Regions from separate parts of the Streptomyces sp. NPDC001709 genome, predicted to be linked through region 1. Evidence: riboswitches for the same ligand, from Rfam matches in the RefSeq annotation. Region 1 holds a riboswitch; each other region holds the start of a gene.
The links. Region 1 has a riboswitch for cobalamin ahead of ACWC0C_RS23465 (HoxN/HupN/NixA family nickel/cobalt transporter). Riboswitches for the same ligand answer to the same signal wherever they lie in the genome.
Positions count from the first base shown of each region.

Region 2: it holds a riboswitch for cobalamin, as region 1 does, so the genes downstream of both, ACWC0C_RS06075 ((2Fe-2S) ferredoxin domain-containing protein) here and ACWC0C_RS23465 (HoxN/HupN/NixA family nickel/cobalt transporter) in region 1, are expected to answer to the same signal.
Region 3: it holds a riboswitch for cobalamin, as region 1 does, so the genes downstream of both, metE (5-methyltetrahydropteroyltriglutamate--homocysteine S-methyltransferase) here and ACWC0C_RS23465 (HoxN/HupN/NixA family nickel/cobalt transporter) in region 1, are expected to answer to the same signal.

Region 1 covers NZ_JBSFGB010000016.1:57,471-64,134, forward strand. The annotation lists gene ACWC0C_RS23460 (serine/threonine-protein kinase) at 1-480, shown strand, start outside; gene ACWC0C_RS23465 (HoxN/HupN/NixA family nickel/cobalt transporter) at 505-1,614, opposite strand; cobalamin riboswitch at 1,639-1,828, opposite strand; gene ACWC0C_RS23470 (ArsR/SmtB family transcription factor) at 1,916-2,299, shown strand; gene ACWC0C_RS23475 (copper chaperone PCu(A)C) at 2,537-3,115, shown strand; gene ACWC0C_RS23480 (hypothetical protein) at 3,193-3,885, shown strand; gene ACWC0C_RS23485 (sigma-70 family RNA polymerase sigma factor) at 4,052-4,642, shown strand; partial or broken gene ACWC0C_RS23490 (L-tyrosine/L-tryptophan isonitrile synthase family protein) at 4,935-5,408, shown strand; gene ACWC0C_RS23495 (Dyp-type peroxidase) at 5,526-6,664, opposite strand, start outside.
Region 2 covers NZ_JBSFGB010000003.1:214,986-221,649, forward strand. The annotation lists gene ACWC0C_RS06060 (histidine phosphatase family protein) at 98-679, shown strand; gene ACWC0C_RS06065 (CbtA family protein) at 811-1,563, opposite strand; gene ACWC0C_RS06070 (CbtB domain-containing protein) at 1,585-1,806, opposite strand; cobalamin riboswitch at 1,843-1,982, opposite strand; gene ACWC0C_RS06075 ((2Fe-2S) ferredoxin domain-containing protein) at 2,063-2,461, opposite strand; cobalamin riboswitch at 2,524-2,644, opposite strand; gene ACWC0C_RS06080 (hypothetical protein) at 2,749-2,889, opposite strand; partial or broken gene ACWC0C_RS06085 (alcohol dehydrogenase catalytic domain-containing protein) at 2,824-3,288, shown strand; gene ACWC0C_RS06090 (methyltransferase family protein) at 3,328-3,972, opposite strand; gene ACWC0C_RS06095 (hypothetical protein) at 4,214-5,044, shown strand; gene ACWC0C_RS06100 (hypothetical protein) at 5,185-6,342, shown strand; gene ACWC0C_RS06105 (radical SAM protein) at 6,373-6,664, shown strand, end outside.
Region 3 covers NZ_JBSFGB010000020.1:168,841-175,504, forward strand. The annotation lists gene ACWC0C_RS27820 (acyl-CoA dehydrogenase family protein) at 1-1,119, opposite strand, end outside; cobalamin riboswitch at 1,391-1,593, shown strand; gene metE (5-methyltetrahydropteroyltriglutamate--homocysteine S-methyltransferase) at 1,763-4,072, shown strand; gene ACWC0C_RS27830 (hypothetical protein) at 4,108-4,473, shown strand; gene ACWC0C_RS27835 (DUF2267 domain-containing protein) at 4,691-5,077, shown strand; gene ACWC0C_RS27840 (dienelactone hydrolase family protein) at 5,191-5,853, opposite strand; gene ACWC0C_RS27845 (hypothetical protein) at 5,913-6,047, opposite strand; gene ACWC0C_RS27850 (hypothetical protein) at 6,104-6,331, opposite strand; partial or broken gene ACWC0C_RS27855 (MmyB family transcriptional regulator) at 6,337-6,559, opposite strand.

The DNA of each region.
Region 1 (6,664 bases):
GCTCCGAGCACCAGCCCCACCCTGCCGCCGCTGCCCGCCGGATACCACCTCGAGAAGGCGGACAGCGGCTACGGCTTCGCCGTGCCCGTGCCGGACGGCTGGAAGAGCAAGGCGATGCCGGGCGGCGAGGTCGCCTACTACGACGGCCTGGTGAGCCTCAGGGTCAACGTCGTACGGTTCGCCGGCAGCGATCCGCTCAAGCACTGGCGTGACGACGAGGAGGCCCAGACCCGTCGCCTCAACCCCGGCTATGAGCGGGCGCGGATGGCCGCGACGACCTTCCGGGGGCGGCCCGCCGGGTACTGGGAGTTCACCTTCGACGGAAGGGCACGGAAGTACCGTGCGGCGGAACTGGCCTTCTCCAGCACCGATGGCACCCAGTACACGGTCTACCTCTCCGCGCCGGACGCGCAGTGGCACAAGTACCGCCCGATCTTCGACACCGCCGCGAGCGGCATCCGCCTGAGCGGCGACGCCTGACACGCCGTTGCCGCGCGCAGACCGTCAGCCGGTGTCGGCGGTACGGGCGTTCCAGCGCTCCTCGACCTTGGCCAGGCGCCAGTAGGCGATGGCCACGGCCCAGACGACCACGAACAGACCGACGATGACGTAGCCGACGTTGTCCAGGTCCAGGCCCGAGATCCAGCCGGTGACGTCATCGTCGAGGCCGAGCTTGTCGTGCAGGACGCCGACCAGCTCGATCGTGCCGACGAAGAAGGCGACGGCGATGGACAGGCCGGTGATCGTGAGGTTGTAGAACACCTTGCGGACGGGGTTCGAGAAGGCCCACTGGTAGGCGAAGTTCATGAACGTGCCGTCGAGGGTGTCGAAGAGGCTCATGCCCGCGGCGAAGAGGAGGGGCAGGCACAGGACCGCGTACCAGGGCAGGCCGGCTGCTGCGCCGTTGCCGGCCAGGGCGAGGAGCAGGACCTCGGTCGAGGTGTCGAAGCCGATGCCGAAGACGAAGCCGAGCGGGAACATCTGGCCGGGGCGGCGGATGGACTTGGTGAGGCGGCCCAGGATCCGGTTCATGAAGCCGCGCGAGTCCAGGTGTGCCTCCAGCTCGGCCTCGTCGTAGCGTCCGGCCCGCATGGCCCTGAAGACACGCATGATGCCGAACAGCGCCACCAGGTTGAGTGCGGCGATGAGGTACAGGAAGCCGCCGGAGACCGTGGTGCCCACCGTGCCGAGGACCTGGTGGGTGCGCGAGTCGTCGTTCATCAGGGTGCCGGCGAGCTTGGCGCCCCCGGCGACCAGCGCGGCCATGACGACCACCACGCCGGAGTGGCCGAGCGCGAACCAGAAGCCCACCGACACCGGTCGCTTGCCGTCGGCCATCAGCTTGCGGGTGGTGTTGTCGATCGCGGCGATGTGGTCGGCGTCGAAGGCGTGCCGCATGCCCAGGGTGTAGGCGGTGATGCCCAGGCCGACGCCGAACGCCTTGGAGCCGACCTCGTAGTGACCCGGCACCACGAGCAGGAAGAGGATCCCGAAGGCCACCACGTGCAGGGCGACGATCACGGCCAGGAGACCGGCGGTGCGGACGGTGTCCTCGCGGCGCCAGCGGAAGGACGGGGCGGCGGTGGTTTCGGGCGCGCCTGGGGGCACGGTCATACGGTTACGCTCCAGCACCTCGTGGACAGCTCGTATGCCGTGGCCGGTCTCCTGGCTGACGGGTCGACGCGCCCGCCCCTGCCTTCCCGGCCGCGAGGCCAGTGGCAATGCATGGGGCGGGAACTTCCCGATCACAGTGGCGAGGGCCGCTCCGGACTGGGCCCCTGAGGGGCCGTCACCGGTCTTCCCGAACACCACGGCCCGCTCACCCTAGAAGGCCGCGGGTCGCGACTGCAAGGCTGCACAGGTGCGCAGGTATGGGCCCGGAGAGCCGAACACCGGCGGCTGCGATGATGAGCCCATGCATCTCGTCCCCGCGGAACGCGCCGGCCGGCGCACCATCGACGGTCACCGGGTCTGCGATGCCATCGCCGCCGTCGGCGAGCCGGAGCGCGTACGCACCTGGGCCGAACGCTTCTCCCTGCTCGCCGATCCCGGGCGCCTGTCGCTGCTGCTCGCCCTGCACGAGGCCGGCCCCATCGCCGTCTCCGACCTCGCCGTCGCCACCGGGATGCGGGACACCGCCGTCTCCCAGGCCCTGCGCCTCCTGCGCACCGCGGGCGTCGTCGAGGGCGACAAGGACGGCAGGATCGTGCGCTACCGGCTCGTCGACGGCCCGGTCCGCGAGTTGCTCGACCACTGCGCGCCCCGCGCCACGAGCGCCGACGGCACGCCGCCCCACTAGAACAGCGGACGTACGGGCGGGTGTCGCCGTCCCGTACGTGACGTGCGCCACCTCTGCGCCCCGCCCCGGAACCCGGCCACCGGCCGGTCCGACTCCTGCACCGGTACGGCTCGATCCGGCCGACGCCGTACGACGTGATCTGGAGACGCGGTTGATGGACGAGCCCCGGCAATTCCCGCTGCGCAAGCTTGTGCCGCCGCCTGCCCTGTGCGGGTTCCTGCCAAGGAGGCGTACCCGATGACTCCGATGAACCCGATGACCTCGACGACCCCGGTGGCCGGGCAGAACCCCGGTGTGACCGAGCAGAACCCGTGGCGGCCCTCGCGCCGCCGGTTTGCCGACGCCCTGCTGGCCGCGATCACGCCCGTCGCCGCGTGCAGCCTCGCCCTGGGCGGCCTGGCCACCTGGGTCGGGGCCGGGAAGGCGGGCAGCCCGGCGCGGATCGCCGTCTCGTCCGGGCGGGTCCTCCTGCCCTACGGCGGCAGCACGGAGACCGCGGCGTTCTTCGACGTCTCCAACCTCGGCGGCGCGGACGACCGGCTGGTCGAGGTGACGTCCACGGCCACGCGCGGCGGCATCGCCCTCACCCGTCACCGTATGACCGGCGGCGCGGCCGCCTACAGGACCGACGTCGGCTCCGCCGCCGTCCCCGCGGGCGGTGAGCTGTCCATGTCCCCGGCCGGCGTGGATGTGACGCTGCGGGCCGAGCCGGGCTGGCGGGCGGGCGACCTCGTGCCGTTCACCCTGCACTTCGAGCACAGCGAGCCGGTCGAGACCATCGCGGTGGTGACCCGCCCGGGCGGGCGCGCCTCGTGATCACCGGCCGGCTCTCGCCGGTGGATTTCCGTACCCCCGCATGACGAGCGCGGCCCGGATGCGAGGATGAGGACGCCATGACAGCAGGGTGGTGTGCTCGCTCGATACGGGCCGCGGTGTTCGCGGCCGTCTGCGTGCTGCTCGCCGCCCTGGGTCACGTCCTGATGTCCGGCCGCGACGTGCCCGCGTGGGCGCTGGCCGCCGGCCTGGCCGTGACCGGCGCCGCGGGCTGGTGCCTGGCGGGGCGTGAGCGCGGGCTGCCACTGATCGTGACGGTCGTCGTGGCCGCCCAGACCGGGCTGCACGAGGCGTTCTCCTGGGCCCAGTCGGCGTCCGGCGGTTCGGCCTCCATGGGGATGAGCGGCATGGACTCCATGGACATGGGCTCGATGGCGATGGGCTCCATGCACATGGGCCACATGGGACACATGGCTCATGCAGACCATATGGACCGTATGGCGCACATGGGGCACATGGGGCATTCCATGGACGGCGGATCTACGTCCTTCGGCATGCTCGCCGCCCACCTGCTCGCCGCGCTGCTGTGCGGCCTGTGGCTGGGGTACGGCGAGAAGGCCGCCTTCCGGATCCTGCGGGCGACCGCCGGATGGCTCGCGGCGCCGCTGCGGTTGCTGCTCGCCCTGCCCCTCGCTCCGGACCGCCCGCGTGTCGGCCCGCGGCGCCGTCGCTCGGACCGGGCTCCGCGCCTTCTCCTCCTCGTTCACGCGATCACTTCTCGGGGTCCGCCCGTGGGAACCGCTGTCGCCTGAAGACAGCTGGTTTCCCGAGGCTGCCCGTCTGCGCCTCGGGCCACGGCCGTACGACCGCGCAGGCGTTGCAGCGCCACACCGGCGTAGGGCCGTCCCCCACTTCACCGGACCGCACGCGGTCCCGCGTGCCTGGTCCGGATCACGGTTGACCCGAGAAGGACACCAGGTGATTACCTCTGCCCCGCCCACCTCGCGCGCCCGAAGCGACAAAACGGCAGCGCTCGACGAATCGATCACCGCATGGGCGCTGGCCGCCCGAGGCGGTGACGAGGACGCGGTCGAGCAGTTCGTGGGCGCCCTGCACCGGGACGTCCAGCGCTACGTCGCCCATCTCTGCGGCGATCCCCAGGCTGTGGACGATCTGGCCCAGGACACGTTCCTGCGGGCGCTCGGCAGTCTGCACCGGTTCGAGGGGCGTTCCTCGGCCCGGTCCTGGCTGCTGTCCATCGCCCGCCGCGCGGTGATCGACAGCTACCGGTACGCCGCCGCCCGCCCGCGCCTGTCCGACGTACCGGATTGGCAGGTGGCCGTCGAGCTGGCCCAGCCGTGCGGCCTGCCCGGCTTCGACGACGGCATCGCACTGCTCGATCTGCTGGCCTCGCTGCCCGACGACCGCCGGGAGGCATTCGTCCTCACGCAGCTGCTCGGCCTGCCCTATGCGGAGGCCGCCGAGGTCAGCGACTGCCCGATCGGCACGGTCCGCTCCCGCGTGGCCCGGGCCCGCGCGACCCTGATGGACGCCCTGGTGGCCTGCTGACGCGAGAGGGTGCCGGTGCCGAGGAGCACCCGGCACCGGCACCCTTTCGAGCCGTAGGGCCGGCTGACGGGAACTCACCCGGCCCTCACCCCGACTCCTGGACCGGGTGACGGAGGTTCGCCCGTGTACCGAGTGGATCCGGGAGCGCGGCCGCCGCTCCCTGGGCCGCCTGGCTGATCGCCGCCCGCCTGGCGCAGGGCGCCTTCGGGGCGGTGCCTGCCGGTCGCCTACGACCGATGCCTGTGACCGACTCCGGGGCCGCATCGCCGACTTCGTACGCGAAGGCGCCCCGGTGGTCTTCACCCTGCCGGGCTTCCCCTGTAGATCCCCCAACCCGGCCAAGGTCCTCGGCCACCTCCCCGACCAGGGCGAACGCCTGTCCCTCACCTTCCTGAACGCCCTGTGCGCCCGGATCGAGCAGATCTACCCGCCCGGCGCCCACGTGATCATCTGCCCCGACGGCCACGTCTTCGGCGACCCCATCGGCGTCCCGGACACCCACATCGACGCCTACGCCGACGAACTCCGCACCCAGATGACCCAACCGGCCCTGGACCACCTGTCCCTCTTCGACCGGCGAAACGTCCTGGGCAACCGCCTGCACGACACGAAACGCGCCCACATCCAAGCCCACTACGCCCCCACCCTGGACGCCCTGCGCGCCGAGATCCGAGCCGACGCCCACGCCCTCGCCCTCTACCGCGGCATCACCCGCTTCCTCGTCGAAGACACCGCCGACTGGCCCGGCACCCGCTCAGCCCTCCAACGCGCCTGCCGACAACGCGCCTACGCCGTCATCCAACGCAGTCGAGCCTGGGCCGCCTGGTCCAACGGGACGGCAGACCAAGCCATTTCGAACAGAACTGACGGGCTCGCCACGCTGTCAGTCGTGAAGATTGCCGAGCCAGCGCAGGGCGGCCAGGCTCGGCAGGAAGCAGTACTCGCCTCCTCGGGTGACGACGAACCGCGGCAGTGGGGCGAGGCGCCGGCGCAGCGGCCGTCGGGGAATGGTGAAGCCGGCGGACCCGTCATGGGATCCGGTGACGGGGTCTTTGGCGTCGTTCGCGCCGAAGAAGACACCGTCGTTCATCCACTGGGACTGGACGAACTCGAACTGCCGCCCGAGGTGTGCGCCGACGAACGCGAACATGAGGCCGCGGTCGGCTCCGTCGTCCTCCAGCACTCCCTCGGGCAGCGGCGGACCGTAGACGGCGCCGCGCCGGATCATGCGGTGCAGCCGCACCTCTCCCGCCACCGCGGCGTCGCGGGGATTGGCCCGGCGGATGTGGCACCCGCCGGGTGTCTTGAAGCCCGTCGGATCGTCGTCCTCGTACAGGAAGGTGTTGCGGCGGTGCGGGTCGGCGCCGAGCGCGGGATCGTCGTGGTCCGGGGTCAGCGCCAGGGGAGCGCCGCTGCGCCAGCGCCCCATGATCTTCGCGGCGATCAGTTCCTCGTCCTCGGGCCCGGTGGAGTTGTCCTTCAGATACCGCCGGAACTCGGCGACCTTCTGGTGGAGCTTGCGGAAGACCGCGTAACTGCCGTTGCGTCCCAGCACGGTCGGCTCCGGGCTCTGCAGGCCGCCGATCTCGTCCCGGTAGCCCAGGACGAACTCCCCGGCCTTCAGCGGCACTTCCCACTGGTTCGACCCCGGTGTCCCGCTGCCTTCGACGGCCGGATGGCTGACTCCGTCGCGGTAGCCGAAATGCTCGGTCTCGGAGGGCAGCGCGTAGCAGTCCTGCCGCCATATCGCCGTCACGCCGGTGAGCCGGTCGTAAGCGGGGCGGGCGCGGTCGACGGCCGCCTCCAGGTGCGCCGGGTCCGGCGCGACCGCTGTGAGCACCACATGGACGTCGGGGCCGCCCAGCGGCTCTTCCCAGTGCTCCGGGCTGCTGTCGCCCACATCGCCGAGCGCTGTGGCACGGGCCGCCATCCCCTGCCGGAACTCCCAGGCGAACGTGTCCAGTGACGTGCGAGGCACCCCCAGCGCCTCCAGGCCGCGACAGGTGACGGCCACGCTCACCC
Region 2 (6,664 bases), on a different contig from region 1:
GCCGCCTGCTCTTTCCGGGAAACGAGCCATCCAGAGTAGCCTGCCATGTTCGCACCTGCGTGGTGACGGCGTCCCCGACAGCAACAGGAGCGACCGCGTGACCAGCCGAGTCCTTCTCGTCTCCCCCGCCATGAGCACGTCGTTGCGGCAGGCCCGCTTCGACGACGGCGGCTCGATCGACGACAGCGGCGCGGCCCGGGCGCGCTCGGCTGCCGGGTCGCTGCCCGCAGCGGTTCGTGTGCTCACCTCCCCCGGCGTGCGCTGCCGGGAGACGGCCGCGGCGCTGGGCCTCGACGGTGTGCCGACGCCGGAGCTGGCGGGTCTCGATATGGGCCGCTGGCGCGGTCGCACCCTGGACGAGGTCGGGGCCGCCGAGCCCGAGGCGGTGGGCCGCTGGCTCACCGATCCCGAATGCGCGCCGCATGGAGGTGAGTCCGTGCGGGACCTGTGCGGACGCGTCGCGCGCTGGCTGGCCGACGTGCAGAACCTGGAGGGTCGTACGCTCGCCGTGGTCGAGCCCGAGGTGGTGCGGGCGGCGGCCCTCGAAGCGCTGGGCATGCCCGCCGCGGTCTTCTGGCGCCTCGACGTGCCGCCGCTGACCGTGACCGAACTCAGCGGCCGGGCCGGCCGCTGGAATCTGCGGCTGGGACGCCCGCTCTCCGTGCCGGAGGCCGACTAGGGCCTGTCCGGCGGATCAAGTCGGCGGCGCCCGTCACGGCACCGCCGACGGCGGCATGCCACCTGCGCCCGGTGGGGATGTCCCTGGCGGCCGACGACCAGTTACACGGGCCCTGTGTTGTCCGGAAGGAGTCAGTGCGCGGCCGGAACCGCTTGTCCGCTCGCGGCCCTTGCCGGCTTGGGGTTCAGGAGCCGTTCGGCCAGTTCACCGAAGGCGAGGCCGAATCCGCCCCACAGAGCGGTCTGGATCGCCAGTGCCGAGAGCCGGAACCGCCACAGCAGGGTGGCCGGGAAGTCCTTGGGCACCTCGTTGACGACGGGCAGGAACTGGTAGGCCAGGCCGATCACGACGACGAACGCGGCCACCGCGACCACGGTCGCCCACCAGGTGCCCAGGCGCGGTGCGAGACGCTTGCCCAGGATGGTGGCGGCGACCGCCAGGAGGACGCTGAGCAGCATCATCAGGAAGTACAGCGTGGTCCGCTTGCCGATGGTGTCGGCGTTGCCGATCGACGGCGGGTTGGCCGGGTACTTCAGGAACGGCACGACGTACACGGCGAGCAGTGCGCAGCCCGACAGCAGCAGTGCCGTGGCGCGCGGGCCGAAGCGGCCCATGCGGCCGAGGGCGAAGCAGAAGGCGAGCGCGGCGATGCCGCCGAAGGCGACGCCGTAGACGAGGACACCGGTGGCGAGGCCGGCGGTGGACTGCAGGGAGCGGGAGACGGCCTCCATCTCGTGCTCGTGGGAGTGGGCCTCCTCGAAACTGATCGCCTTGTCGACGTTCGGCTCGCCGAGGACGTACGCCACGATCAGAGCGAGCACGCCGGCCGCGAGGCCGGCGAGCATGCCCCGTACGAGAAGGCGCCGTACGGTTGCGGAATTCATGTGCGTACGGTTTCCCTCGCGTCAGTGGCAGGGGAAACCGAGCAGGTGGCGGGCGTCGTGCACCCACTCGTGGACGTCCGTGCCGTTGAACACGGAGGTGGCGCCCTGCTCGGCGCCGACGAAGTACAGCAGGACCAGCATGAGGATGCCGAAGAAGACAGCCCAGGGAGCAATCGCCTTCAGTGGCAGCGTGGCGGGAACGACGGGGGTGGTGGCTGTCGGCTGGGCGACGGTCTGCGCCATGGCAGGACCTCCTCTGGGAGTTCGCGTCCCATCTCGGTGGTGCACAGGACGACGGCCACGGGTCTGACTCGCGAGCCCCCTGGGGGGCGCCGCATACAGTGGCGCGACCGTGCCGGATTCCCACCGGCTTCCGTTTCGCCGTCGTCGATATCGGACAGACCGTACCGCGTGACGCGGGCGCGGCCAAGAGCGCCTCCCCTACGTGATCTTCCTCTCTCAACAGGGGGACGTGCGGCCGGACTTCCCGCGGCGCGGCTCAGGCGTTCGTACGGCGCCGTGGTGGGGTGAAGGCGTACAGGTCGAGGATGTCCGGCTGCGGTGCCACGCCGGGGCCGCCGGCGCGTACCCAGGTGACGATGTCCTCGGTGGCGTCAGGGTCGTTGACGAGCCCGAGCCAGACCGGCCGCGCACCGGCGGCCCGGCCCGCGGCGGACGGCTGTACGACGATGACGTTCGCCTGATCGCACACGTCCAGGCAGTCGGAGATGCGCACCGGCACCTCTGCCCGCAGGCGCGCGGTCTGCGCCGCGTGATCGACCCCGGTCACCTTGGGGCTGCCGCAGCAGCAGTCCCGGCACACGACGACCCGGCACGGCGCCGAACCGCTCCCGACCCTGGCCCCGGCTGTCGCCTCTTCCGCCGGCTTCTCGGGCACGCCGCACCACTCCCCCTCCCGGGGAGATCCGCCCCGGTGTCCGTCGAGGAGGCGACCGCGTGAGTCTCCTGGCTCCCGGGACCCCGCTCGCGCCGCCTTCCCGCCCCGGTCGGGGCAGTGACCTGCCGGAACTCGCTCACCGGTCACAGTGGCGGGACCGCGCCGGATTCACACCGGCTTCCTCGGACCGCCGTCGCCCTATGTCGACGATCATCATGCCATCACGGGGCGGGCAGGCCCGGTACACGGTCGCCGTGCTGTTCACTCCCCGTCCGGAGACAGCGGCTTCACCTTGTCGGTCGGACCGGGCGGTCGAGTGCGTCGGCGAGCAGGATCTCCAGTTGCCGGGCGACCTGGTCGAGGAGGCGATCGTCGCCCCGGTCACCGCCACCACCTGCGACGTCGACACCGCGATCCTCGCCGGTCACAGCTTCATCGACCCGCCGTTCGCCCTGGGTCACGAGTGCGTGGCCCGGGTCGTGGAGACCGGTGACGCGGTGACCGTCGTACGCCCGGGCGATCTCGTGGTCGTCCCCTGGTCCATCAACTGCGGCAGCTGCGAGAACTGCCGCGCCGGGCTGACCGCGCACTGCACGGCCGTACCGCACATGACCATGTACGGCGCGCCGATCGGCGGCAGCTGGGGCGGGCTCTTCTCCGACCTGGTGCGCGTGCCCTGAGCGGACGCCATGCTCGTACCCCCGCCCGCCGATCTGAACCCGGTGGCCATGGCCTCGGCCGGGGACAACTGGTCCCTGTCGCGGCGTCTGGTGGCCCCGCACCTGAAGGCCGGGCCCGGGGCCTGTGTCCTGGTCGTCGCCCGCGGGTACACCCGCGGGAGCCGGGCGGCCGTACTACCGACCGGGCTACCGCTGCCCGCCCCCCGCACGGCGGAGGCCGAGACCGGCGGCGGGGTGTATGCGGGGGATCAGGGCCGGGACATCGGCGCGGTAGGTGTCGTAGGAGGCGCCGAACCGGTCGGCCATCAGGCCGTCCTCGATCCGGACCCGCCGCAGCAGCCAGGGCACGGCGACCGCCAGGACCGCTGTCCAGACGCCGAAGCCGCAGGCCGGCATGGCGCCGGCGATCAAGCCGAGCAGGCCGGTGTATATGGGATGGCGGACCAGCCGGTAGGGCCCGTCGGTGCGGAGCTCATGGTGTTCCTGGACCGTCGGGACGCTGGCCCACATCGTGCCCAGAACCCAGCGGGCCCACAGCAGCAGGGCGGTGGAGGCGATGGCGAGCAGGACGCCCAGGACGGCCAGCTCGGGCTGCCAGTACCGCAGGTGACGCCAGAAGCCCCGGGAGTGCCCGACCAGGAGGGAGAACGCATAGACGCCCGCGATCAGCAGCACCCGGCGCGGCAGCGTGCGCCGCAGTCCACGCACCCAGCCGCGCACGCCTCTCCGGCTCTTCACGCCGAAATAGACGGCCCCCGCGATCCAGGCCGCGACGAAGATCACCAGGCAGACGCCGGTGATCAGGACAAGTGCCGAGTGAAGAGAGCCCATGTCCCAAGGGTGCTCCGCGCACACAGTCGATCACCACCACCCACGGGTCGATGGAGAGCGCTCCAGCTGTCTCCATCCACGGATGGAGGCGCCGTCGGCCCGACGGGCGATCGACGGCGCGCGGAGCGCGGCAGACCACGTCAAAGTCCCTGCGGAACAGGGCAGTTCGGGCGCGTCCCGGATGCGGCGCTGCTAGCCTGCGCGCAGGTGGTCGGGCGGGACAGGGGAGGAGCTGAACGCCGTGGTCCATGCGTTCGCCGTGTACCGGGATGCGATGCGCGAGGCGTGGGGCGACTGGTGGCTGGCCTGGCCCCTGCTCCAGAAGGTCGCCGTGGGGGACGTCCTGCACGACTCCCGCGGGTCCGTCCGCGCGGCCGGGACGCTGGCCGAGCGGCGGATCGCGTTCGACGAGACGGCGCCCGAGGCCCGCGGCGCGTTCGTGCACGACGCCGGAGGCGGGATCGACGTCCGCTTCAAGGTGTCCGGCGCCACGGACCCGCTGTTCTCCGCCCTCGTCGACGCGGACGCCGGAGTGCTGCTGCGGTTCGCCCGGCAGCGGGCCGCGCTGGTGGCGTACCGGGGCCTGGCCGGCAGCGGGATGGCGGACACCCGTGCCCTGGCCGGCGCGCTGGTCCGGCGCTACTGGGAGGGCCGGTGGGACGCCGGGCTGCTCGCCGTGACCGAGGTGGTCCGGGCCGAGGGGGCCGCCGTGCTGGTGGCCGCCGAGGCGGGCGCCTCCGCCGAGCTGCGGCTCGGCACCTCCGTGGGCGCGGGGCCGCTGCAACTGCTCGACCTGGCGGGCTCCGCACAGGTCACGGGCAGCCGGCACCTGGGCTTCCAGTGGATCGGCGAGGCGGTGACGCCGCTCTTCCGGGTCGTACGGCTGCGCGGCACCTGGCTCAACGGGGTGCGCGAGGAGTACGGGCCCGTGCAGCCGGGCCGCGGGCTCGACGCCGAGCCGGTGCCGCCGCTGCTGCTGGAGCAGGCCGCCGACGACCCGTCGGCCGTGCTCGACTCCCCGCCGCAACTCATCGAGGAGCCCGAGCCGGAGCCGGCCCGGGATACGTCCTGACGACCCCGGCCCCGCTGCCCGCCCGGCGCGCCGCCGCGCGTGCGCACGCGGTCGCCGGGCTGGAGGAGGAGCTGCGCCGGTGGCAGAACGCGAGCCGCGCCGGCGAGCCGCTGGAGAAGCACCACAGCCAACTGGACGCGGTGCTCGCGCTGCTCGGGGCGGGCGTGGCCGACGCACGGGCCCGGCTCGCGGACGGGCGCGGCGACGAGGTGCCGGGCCGGGTGCTGGATCTGCACCATGTGTGGGACTTCTACCGCGCCCGGTTCCTGCTGCGCCGCGACCGTGAGTACCGCCGTTTCCTGGACGCCGCCGACGAGTTGGCCTGGGAGTGCTACGGCCCCGCGCTGGGGCTCGCCGGCTCCCGTCCCAAGGAGCCCCCGCTGGTGGGTTTCAGCCGGTCCGCCTCGCCGCGCGCCCACCGCCGGGGCAGCGCCTACCACGATCTGCTGCCCCGCGGCGGCATCCACACCCGCGAGGGCCGCGAGGCCGCCGCGCGGCTGCCGTTCCCGGTCATCGACGTGCCCTGGTCCTTCGGCTCCCACCTCCCCGCCCTGCTGACGGTGGCGCACGAGGCCGCGCACCACGTCGACGACGACTGCGGACTCGGCGAGGAGATCCGCCTGCGGGTCGGGGCGGCCGGTCTGCCCCCGGACCGGGCCGTCCACTGGGAGCGCTGGGCGGGCGAGGCGTTCGCCGACGTGTGCGCCGCCGTGCTGTGCGGGCCCGCTTACGCCACCGTGCTCGCGGAGTTACTCGAATCCGGGGGTGGCGGGGACGACGGGGACGAACGGGACTACGACGGCCCGCATCCGCCGCCCGCGGCCAGGCTGCGGCTGGCCGGTGCCGCCGCCCGGCTGTCCGGACACCCGGGCGCGGGCGCGCCGGACGGCACCGACGGCGACCAGGAGGCCGGTGCGGTGGCCGCGGCGCTGGTCAAGGGCGGCTGGTCCGGGCTGGCCGGGCAGTCGCTGGCCGACCTGTTCGCCGCCGAGCGCCCCGATGTGACGGCGGGAGCGCGGCGACTGCTGGCCGGCGGTCCCTCCCGGTGCTCGTCGGCGGCCGGGGTGCTGGCCGCGGCGGCCCTCGCCTTCCAGTGCGACCCGGCCGCGTACGACCGGCAGGCCGTCGGCGACCGGGCCGTTGCCGAGGTGCTGCGCCTGCGGTCCGCCGGCACCCGGGCCGTACCGTCTCCGGATCCGTCGGCCGCCGCCCGCCGTCGCGCGCACACGGAGGCGGGACAGGCCGTGCTGGCCGCGCTCGACGCCACGAAGAGTCCAAGTCACGTTGATTCCCCGTAAGTTGGGCGGGACGGAAGCTACCCTGGCGACATGGGGATGCAGTGGACACCGGCGGTCCTCCACCGGGAGCGGCACGGGCGGGTGCAGTGTCTGCTGTGTCCTTTCCGGTGTGCGCTGGAGGACGGCGAGACGGGCCTGTGCGGGGTACGCCGCCGGACCGGGGACGGGCTGGAGACCGCGACCTTCGCGTCGTCCGTACGGCACTGGGACACCGTCGAGCGCAAACCGCTGTACCACTACCGCCCGGGCACACCCTGTCTCACCCTCGCCGCGCCCGGCTGCACCTTCGCCTGCGACTACTGCATCAACCACCGCATGTCCC
Region 3 (6,664 bases), on a different contig from region 1:
GAAGATCACGTGGGACGCGGCGGTGTTGACGTCCCGCCAGAACCGCTGGACCGGGTCGCCCTCGAAGTGTCCGGTCGTCCCGGTGCCGCGGAAGAGCCGCTCTACGGCGGACACGGACAGTTCCACCGCCAGTGCCAAGTCCCGCGGACCGCGGGCCGCCGCCTCGCCCTCCTTGGTCGCCTCGACGCCGTCGGCGACCCGCGCCGCCCGCTGGACGAGGAGTTCGGCGGCGTCCACCTCGGCGGCCGAGCGCGCCAGGTCGATCTGCACGGACGGTTTGTCACGCAGCGGGGCGCCGCGCCGGTCGACCCGCCGGATGCTCTGCTCGGCAGCGGCCCGCACCGCACCCCGTGCGGCGCCCACGACGGGCACGGCGAGCGGCAGCGCGTTCACCTCGTTCACCGCCACCGTGTGGCAGCGGGCCTCGGAGGCCGTCGCCCGCCCCGCGTTGATGTCGAACCTCGACAGGGTCAGATGCCCTGGCACGAACACGTCGTCCAGGACCATCGTGTCGCTGCCGGTCCCGCGCATGCCGAGCGTGAACCAGGTGTCCTTCACGGTGATGTCCGCCTGCGGCACCGCGAAGAACCGCACCTCGCCCCGCCCGTCGGGGCCCACTGTGCCGGGTACGGCGGAGCAGGCGAAGACCCAGTCGGCGAAACGCACCCCGCTGATGTACTTCCACTCGCCGCTCAGCCGCCAGCCACCGGAGACGGGCTCCGCCTTCCCGGCCGGCATGAGCGCGCCCGCCATCAGGGCGTCCGGCCCATCGCCCCAGAGCACCGCCTGCCCCTCCACGGGCAGGTAGGCGCCGTACCGGGCCGCGTACGCCGACAGCGAGGCGGCCCAGGCCGCCGAGGCGCAGCCCTCGCCCACCAGGGTCACCGCCGAGGTCATGTCCACGAAACGGCCTTCGGTACCGCCGAAGGCCGCGGGCACGAAGTGCCGGGCGAATCCGGCCTCCCGCACCGCCTCGACCACCTCGGGCGCAAGGCGCCGGGCGGTCTCCGTCTCGTCGCTGCTCCGCGCCGCGATCTGCGCCACGCGCGGAGCGCCGGCGACGACCGCCGCCACGCTCGGCCTCTCGGCAAGGATCGTCGCCGTGCTGTCGCTGAGCATATGTTCGCCACCTCCATCGGGATGGCGGCAGTCTCTCCGGCCGAGCCCGCGAGGGGCCGCACCCGAGCCGGGACCGGCCCGTCAATCACCCGACCGGCTTCAATCCCAGCCGGCGACGAGCCGCGCCGGCCGCGCCAGACGCCGACGACGACTTGAGGCCGCGTTCCCGAGCCTCGCGGGACGACGCACTTCGGCCGCGTGTCCCACCTCACCATCCGAATTGGTGAACGTGATCCACCTCGTCCCTGGCGGCCCCTTAGGCTGGCCCCTGCAGCTGGTTCGCCCCGTCAGCCAGGCGGGAGCGTCGTAAGAGGGAACCCGGTGGGAATCCGGGACTGCCCCGCAGCGGTGAGCGGGAACGACCGCCGTCATACGCACTGGGCCCGTAGCGGGCCTGGGAAGCGACGGCCAGTAGGTGTCCTCGCCTTGGCAAAAGGCATGGGCGTGCCCGCGAGTCCGAAGACCTGCCAACTGCCCGCGCGCGGGACGACTCGTGCGCGGACATCCCGGTGACCTCGAGGGCGGGTCGGCGTCGTATGCACCGAACGGACGGCCGTGGGCCGCTGCCGTCCGGGCTGTCGCCCCTTCGCGTTCTCGTCCCGTCCCCGGGATCTCAGGGATTCATCTCGCGAAGGAGATCTCCGTGACCAGCACGTCCGCAGCCGTGGCAGCACGGGCCACCGTGTACGGCTACCCCCGCCAGGGTCGGAACCGGGAGCTGAAGAAGGCGATCGAGGGCTACTGGAAGGGCCGCGTCACCGCCGACGCGCTGACGGCCACCGCCGCCGAGCTGCGGCGGGGCAGCTGGCAGCAGTTGGCGGACGCCGGCATCGACGAGGTGCCGACCGGCGACTTCTCGTACTACGACCACGTACTCGACACCACCGTCATGCTCGGCGCGATCCCCGCACGCCACCGGGAAGCGGTCGCCGCGGATCCGCTCGCCGGGTACTTCGCCATGGCGCGCGGCACCCAGGACGTCGCACCGCTGGAGATGACCAAGTGGTTCGACACCAACTACCACTATCTGGTGCCCGAGTTGGGACCGGACACGGTGTTCGCGGCCGACCCCGCCAGGCAGGTCGCCGAGCTGCGGGAGGCCCTCGCCCTGGGCCTGGCCGCCCGCCCGGTCCTCGTCGGTCCCGTCACCTATCTGCTGCTGGCCAAGCCCGCACCCGGCGCGGCCGGCGACTTCGACCCGCTCGCCCTGCTGGACCGGCTGCTGCCGGTGTACGGCGAGATCCTGGCCGATCTGAGGGCGGCCGGGTCCGAGTGGGTCCAGCTCGACGAGCCCGCCCTCGCCCAGGACCGTACCCCGGGCGAGCTGAACGCGGCCGCCCGCGCCTACCGGGTGCTCGGTGCCCTCGCCGACCGGCCCAAGCTGCTGGTGGCCTCCTACTTCGACCGGCTCGGTGAGGCCCTGCCCATCTTGGCCAAGGCTCCGGTGGAGGGTCTGGCCCTGGACTTCACCGAGCGGGCCGCCGCCAACCTGGAAGCCCTGGCCGCGGTCGGCGGACTGCCCGGCAAGCGGCTGGTCGCCGGAGTCGTCAACGGCCGCAACATCTGGGTCAATGACCTGCGGCAGTCCCTCGCCACCCTGGGCACCCTGCTGGGTCTCGCCGACCGGGTCGACGTCTCGGCGTCCTGCTCCCTCCTGCACGTGCCCCTCGACTCAGCCATGGAACGGGACGTCGAGCCGCAGATCCTGCGCTGGCTCGCCTTCGCCCGTCAGAAGACCACCGAGATCGTCACCCTCGCCAAGGGCCTCACCCACGGCCTCGACACGATCGCCGCGGAACTGGCCGCGAACCGGGCCGACCTGGCCTCCCGCGCCCACTCCCCCCTCACCCACGACACGGCCGTACGCGCCCGGGCGGCCGCCGTCACCGAGTCCGCCGCCCGCCGCTCGCAGCCGTACGCCGAGCGGGCCGCGGCCCAACGCGCCCGTCTCGAACTGCCGTTGCTGCCGACGACCACCATCGGTTCGTTCCCGCAGACCGCCGAACTGCGGACCGCCCGCGCGGACTTGCGCGCCGGGCGGATCGACGCCGACGGCTACGAGGCGCGTATCCAGGCCGAGATCGAGGAGGTGATCTCCTTCCAGGAGAAGGCCGGACTGGACGTCCTCGTGCACGGAGAGCCCGAACGCGACGACATGGTCCAGTACTTCGCGGAACGGCTCACCGGCTACCTGGCGACCCGGCACGGCTGGGTCCAGTCGTACGGCACCCGTTACGTCCGCCCGCCGATCCTCGCCGGTGACGTCTCCCGGCCCGCGCCGATGACCGTGCGCTGGACGACCTATGCCCAGTCGCTCACCGACCGCCCCGTCAAGGGCATGCTCACCGGCCCCGTCACCATGCTCGCCTGGTCGTTCGTCCGCGACGACCAGCCGCTCGCCGAGACCGCCCGGCAGGTCGCCCTCGCCCTGCGCGACGAGGTCGACGACCTGGAGGCGGCCGGGACCCCGGTGATCCAGGTCGACGAGCCCGCGCTGCGCGAGACGCTGCCGCTGCGCGCCGCCGACCGCCCCGGCTATCTCGCCTGGGCCACCGAGGCGTTCCGGCTCACCACCGGTGGCGTACGCCCGGACACCCAGATCCACACGCACATGTGCTACGCCGAGTTCGGTGATGTCGTCCAGGCCATCGACGACCTCGACGCCGACGTCATCAGCCTGGAGGCCGCCCGCTCCCACATGCGGGTCGCCCGGGAACTGGCCGCCCACGGCTACCCGCGCGAGGCCGGACCCGGTGTCTACGACATCCACTCCCCGCGCGTACCCAGCACACCGGAGATGGCCGAACTCCTGCGCACGGGCCTGCGGGTGATCTCCGCCGAACGGCTGTGGGTCAACCCCGACTGCGGCCTGAAGACCCGCGGCTGGCCGGAGACCCGGGCCTCGCTGGAGAACCTGATCGCGGCGGCCCGCGCGGTACGAGCGGAGCTGTAGCGGACCCGCGGACCACGGACTGCGAGGATGCGTCCATGGTCACGGCTGTGGAGTGGGAGCGGATCCGGGAGACTCTGCGCTTCGGGCAGGTCTTCCGGGGCACCGTCGTGAAGGTGCCCCGACCTGGTGCGATCGGGATCTTCGTGGACATCGGTCTGCGGGTCGGGGGCTTCGTCGACGTCCTGCTGCTGCCCGCGGAGGAGGAACGCTGGCCGGCCGAGGGTACGGTCGCGGACTTCGAGGTCTGGTGGGTGGACTGCCGTAGGCAGGTGCGGCTGAAGCCGTCCGATCCGCGGTTTCTCCGCGTGGACTTCGCGGAGTTCGCCGCGCGTGTCAGGCCCGGTTGGCCCGCCGACATCGGCCGGCCGGTGTCGCCACGGCACCCCGCTTGCGGAAGCTGATGTCGATGCCGTCCTCCGGTTTCTCCCGGACCCGGGACCACGAGCCGGATCCGCCGCGCCGCCGGCCCGTCGGGCGCCCGTTTTCGAGGGGCGCCCGGCGGGCACTTGGCGGGTGGTGGCCCGACGGGGCACCCGCTCCTCCCGGTGTCTTCGCCCGGCGGCGGACGGGAAGGGTGCGGCTCGCCGTGATGGCCTGGGACGACAGTGGGAGGCCGCCGTGCAATTGGAGGAGTTCCTGGCCCAGGTCCGTGACCGGGGGGAGTACCGGAGCCGGGAGGAGGCCGAGCGCGTCTGCGAGGCGGTCCTGTGGGTGCTCGCGACCCGGATCGCGCCGGACGAGGCCGACGAGCTGGCGGCGCGGTTGCCCGCCCCGCTGGACGAGGCCCTGCAGCTGGACCGGGGGCGTCCCGAGACGTTCGACTGCGACGAGTTCTTGCGGCGGGTGTCCGTGCAGACCGGCGCCCGGCCCCGCACCGCGGAGTGGGACGCGGACGCCGTGCTGTCCACGGTCGCCGACGCGGTTCCCGACCTGCAGCTCGACCGTCTCCTGTCCGCGCTTCCGGCCCGCTACGGCGAGTTTTTCGGCAGATCGGGTCCGGACTGACAGACCTCGCAGACCGTGCGGCGCACGCTCCGGCCCCGGCGAGGTTTCGGCATGCTGGACAGCAGCCTCGCCGGTGCCGTCGCGCCGAGCGGTCACATGTCCTGCCGCGCCGGCTACCCGGACTCCCGCAGGAAGAGCAGACGCTCGTCGCACCACCGCCTGGCCGTCTCGGCGACCTCTTCCAGCGCGCCCGGCTCACCGAACAAGTGCGTCGCTCCCTCGACGACGTACAGGGAGTGCGGGGCCCGCAGGCGCCGTGCCGCCTCCTCGTTCAGCTCCTGCACCTGCTGGTCCTGGCCGCCGACGATGAGCAGGACCGGGGCCCGCACCTGTTCCAGGGCGTCGCCCGCCAGATCGGGCCGGCCGCCGCGCGACACCACGGTCAGCACCCGGTCCGGCCGCTCGGCAGCGGCCACCAGCGCCGCCGCGGCGCCCGTGCTGGCGCCGAACAGGACGACCGGGAGACCGCGGGTGTCGGGCTGGGTGTCCAGCCAGTCGATCGCGGCCACGAGCCGTCGGCCGAGGAGCGGGATGTCGAAGCGGTGCTCGGCGGTGAGCGCGTCGTGCCGCTCCTCCCGTTCGCTGAGCAGATCCATCAGCAGCGTGCCGAACCCGGCGGTGCGCAGCTCGGCGGCCACCATCCGGTTGCGCGGGCTGTGCCGCGAGCTGCCGCTGCCGTGGGCGAACAGCACCACGGCCCGCGCCGCCGCAGGGACGACGAGGTCACCGGGGAGCGTGGCGTCCGTGGTGGGCACGAGAACCATGTCGGAGATCATCGACATCAACTTCTTCCACGTCTGCCGATCCGGTCCGTACCCCACCAGTGTGTGATCGGTCATGGGGTGGGCGCATCCCGCGGTGACCGCCGGGCGGGTACGGCCGTGGTGCCGCGCACGATCAGGTGCGGGGTGAGGACGACCTCGCGCGGCTCCGTACGGTCCTGGTCGAGCCGTGCGACGGCGCCGGCCACCGCATGGCGGGCCTGTTCCCGGGCGCTCTGGCTGACGGTGATCAGGTTGAAGCAGCTCAGCCTGGAGAGCGTGTCGCGACCGCGGTGGGCAACCGAGGGCCGCCGAGCAGACGCAGGACGGCGCGTTCCCCGGCCGCCTCGGTGTTGTCTCCGGCGAGGATCCGCACCTGGTCGCCCAGCCCGTGACGGCGTATGGCGGTGCGGTAGCCGCGGCGCCGGTCGGTGGCGATGACGGCCTTGCCGCCGCCGCGCTGTTCGGAGGCCCATGAGGCGAGGATGCGCAAGCCGTGGCGACGTGGTGGGCACCGCACCAGGTACGGAAGTCCGCGTCCTGGACGGACAGTTCTCCCACGAGTGCGCTCAGCCGGGGGTCGTCGGGGCATTTCGCGGCTTCCATGCGCAACTGCGCGACACAGGGGCATGGCAGGGTCCGTGAAAACCAGGCGGACGTAATTCCGGTGCTTTTCGGGAACCGCGCCGAAATCGGTGATGAGCGCGGCCGCGAGGGAATTCAGTTCGGGGAGAGTTTTCTCCCAGGATGTTTTTCTCCCAGGATCTTCCGCTCCCGGGAGGACTCTCCCCTTTGCGCTTCTGCGCAGGGGTGCAAGCCTGAAAAG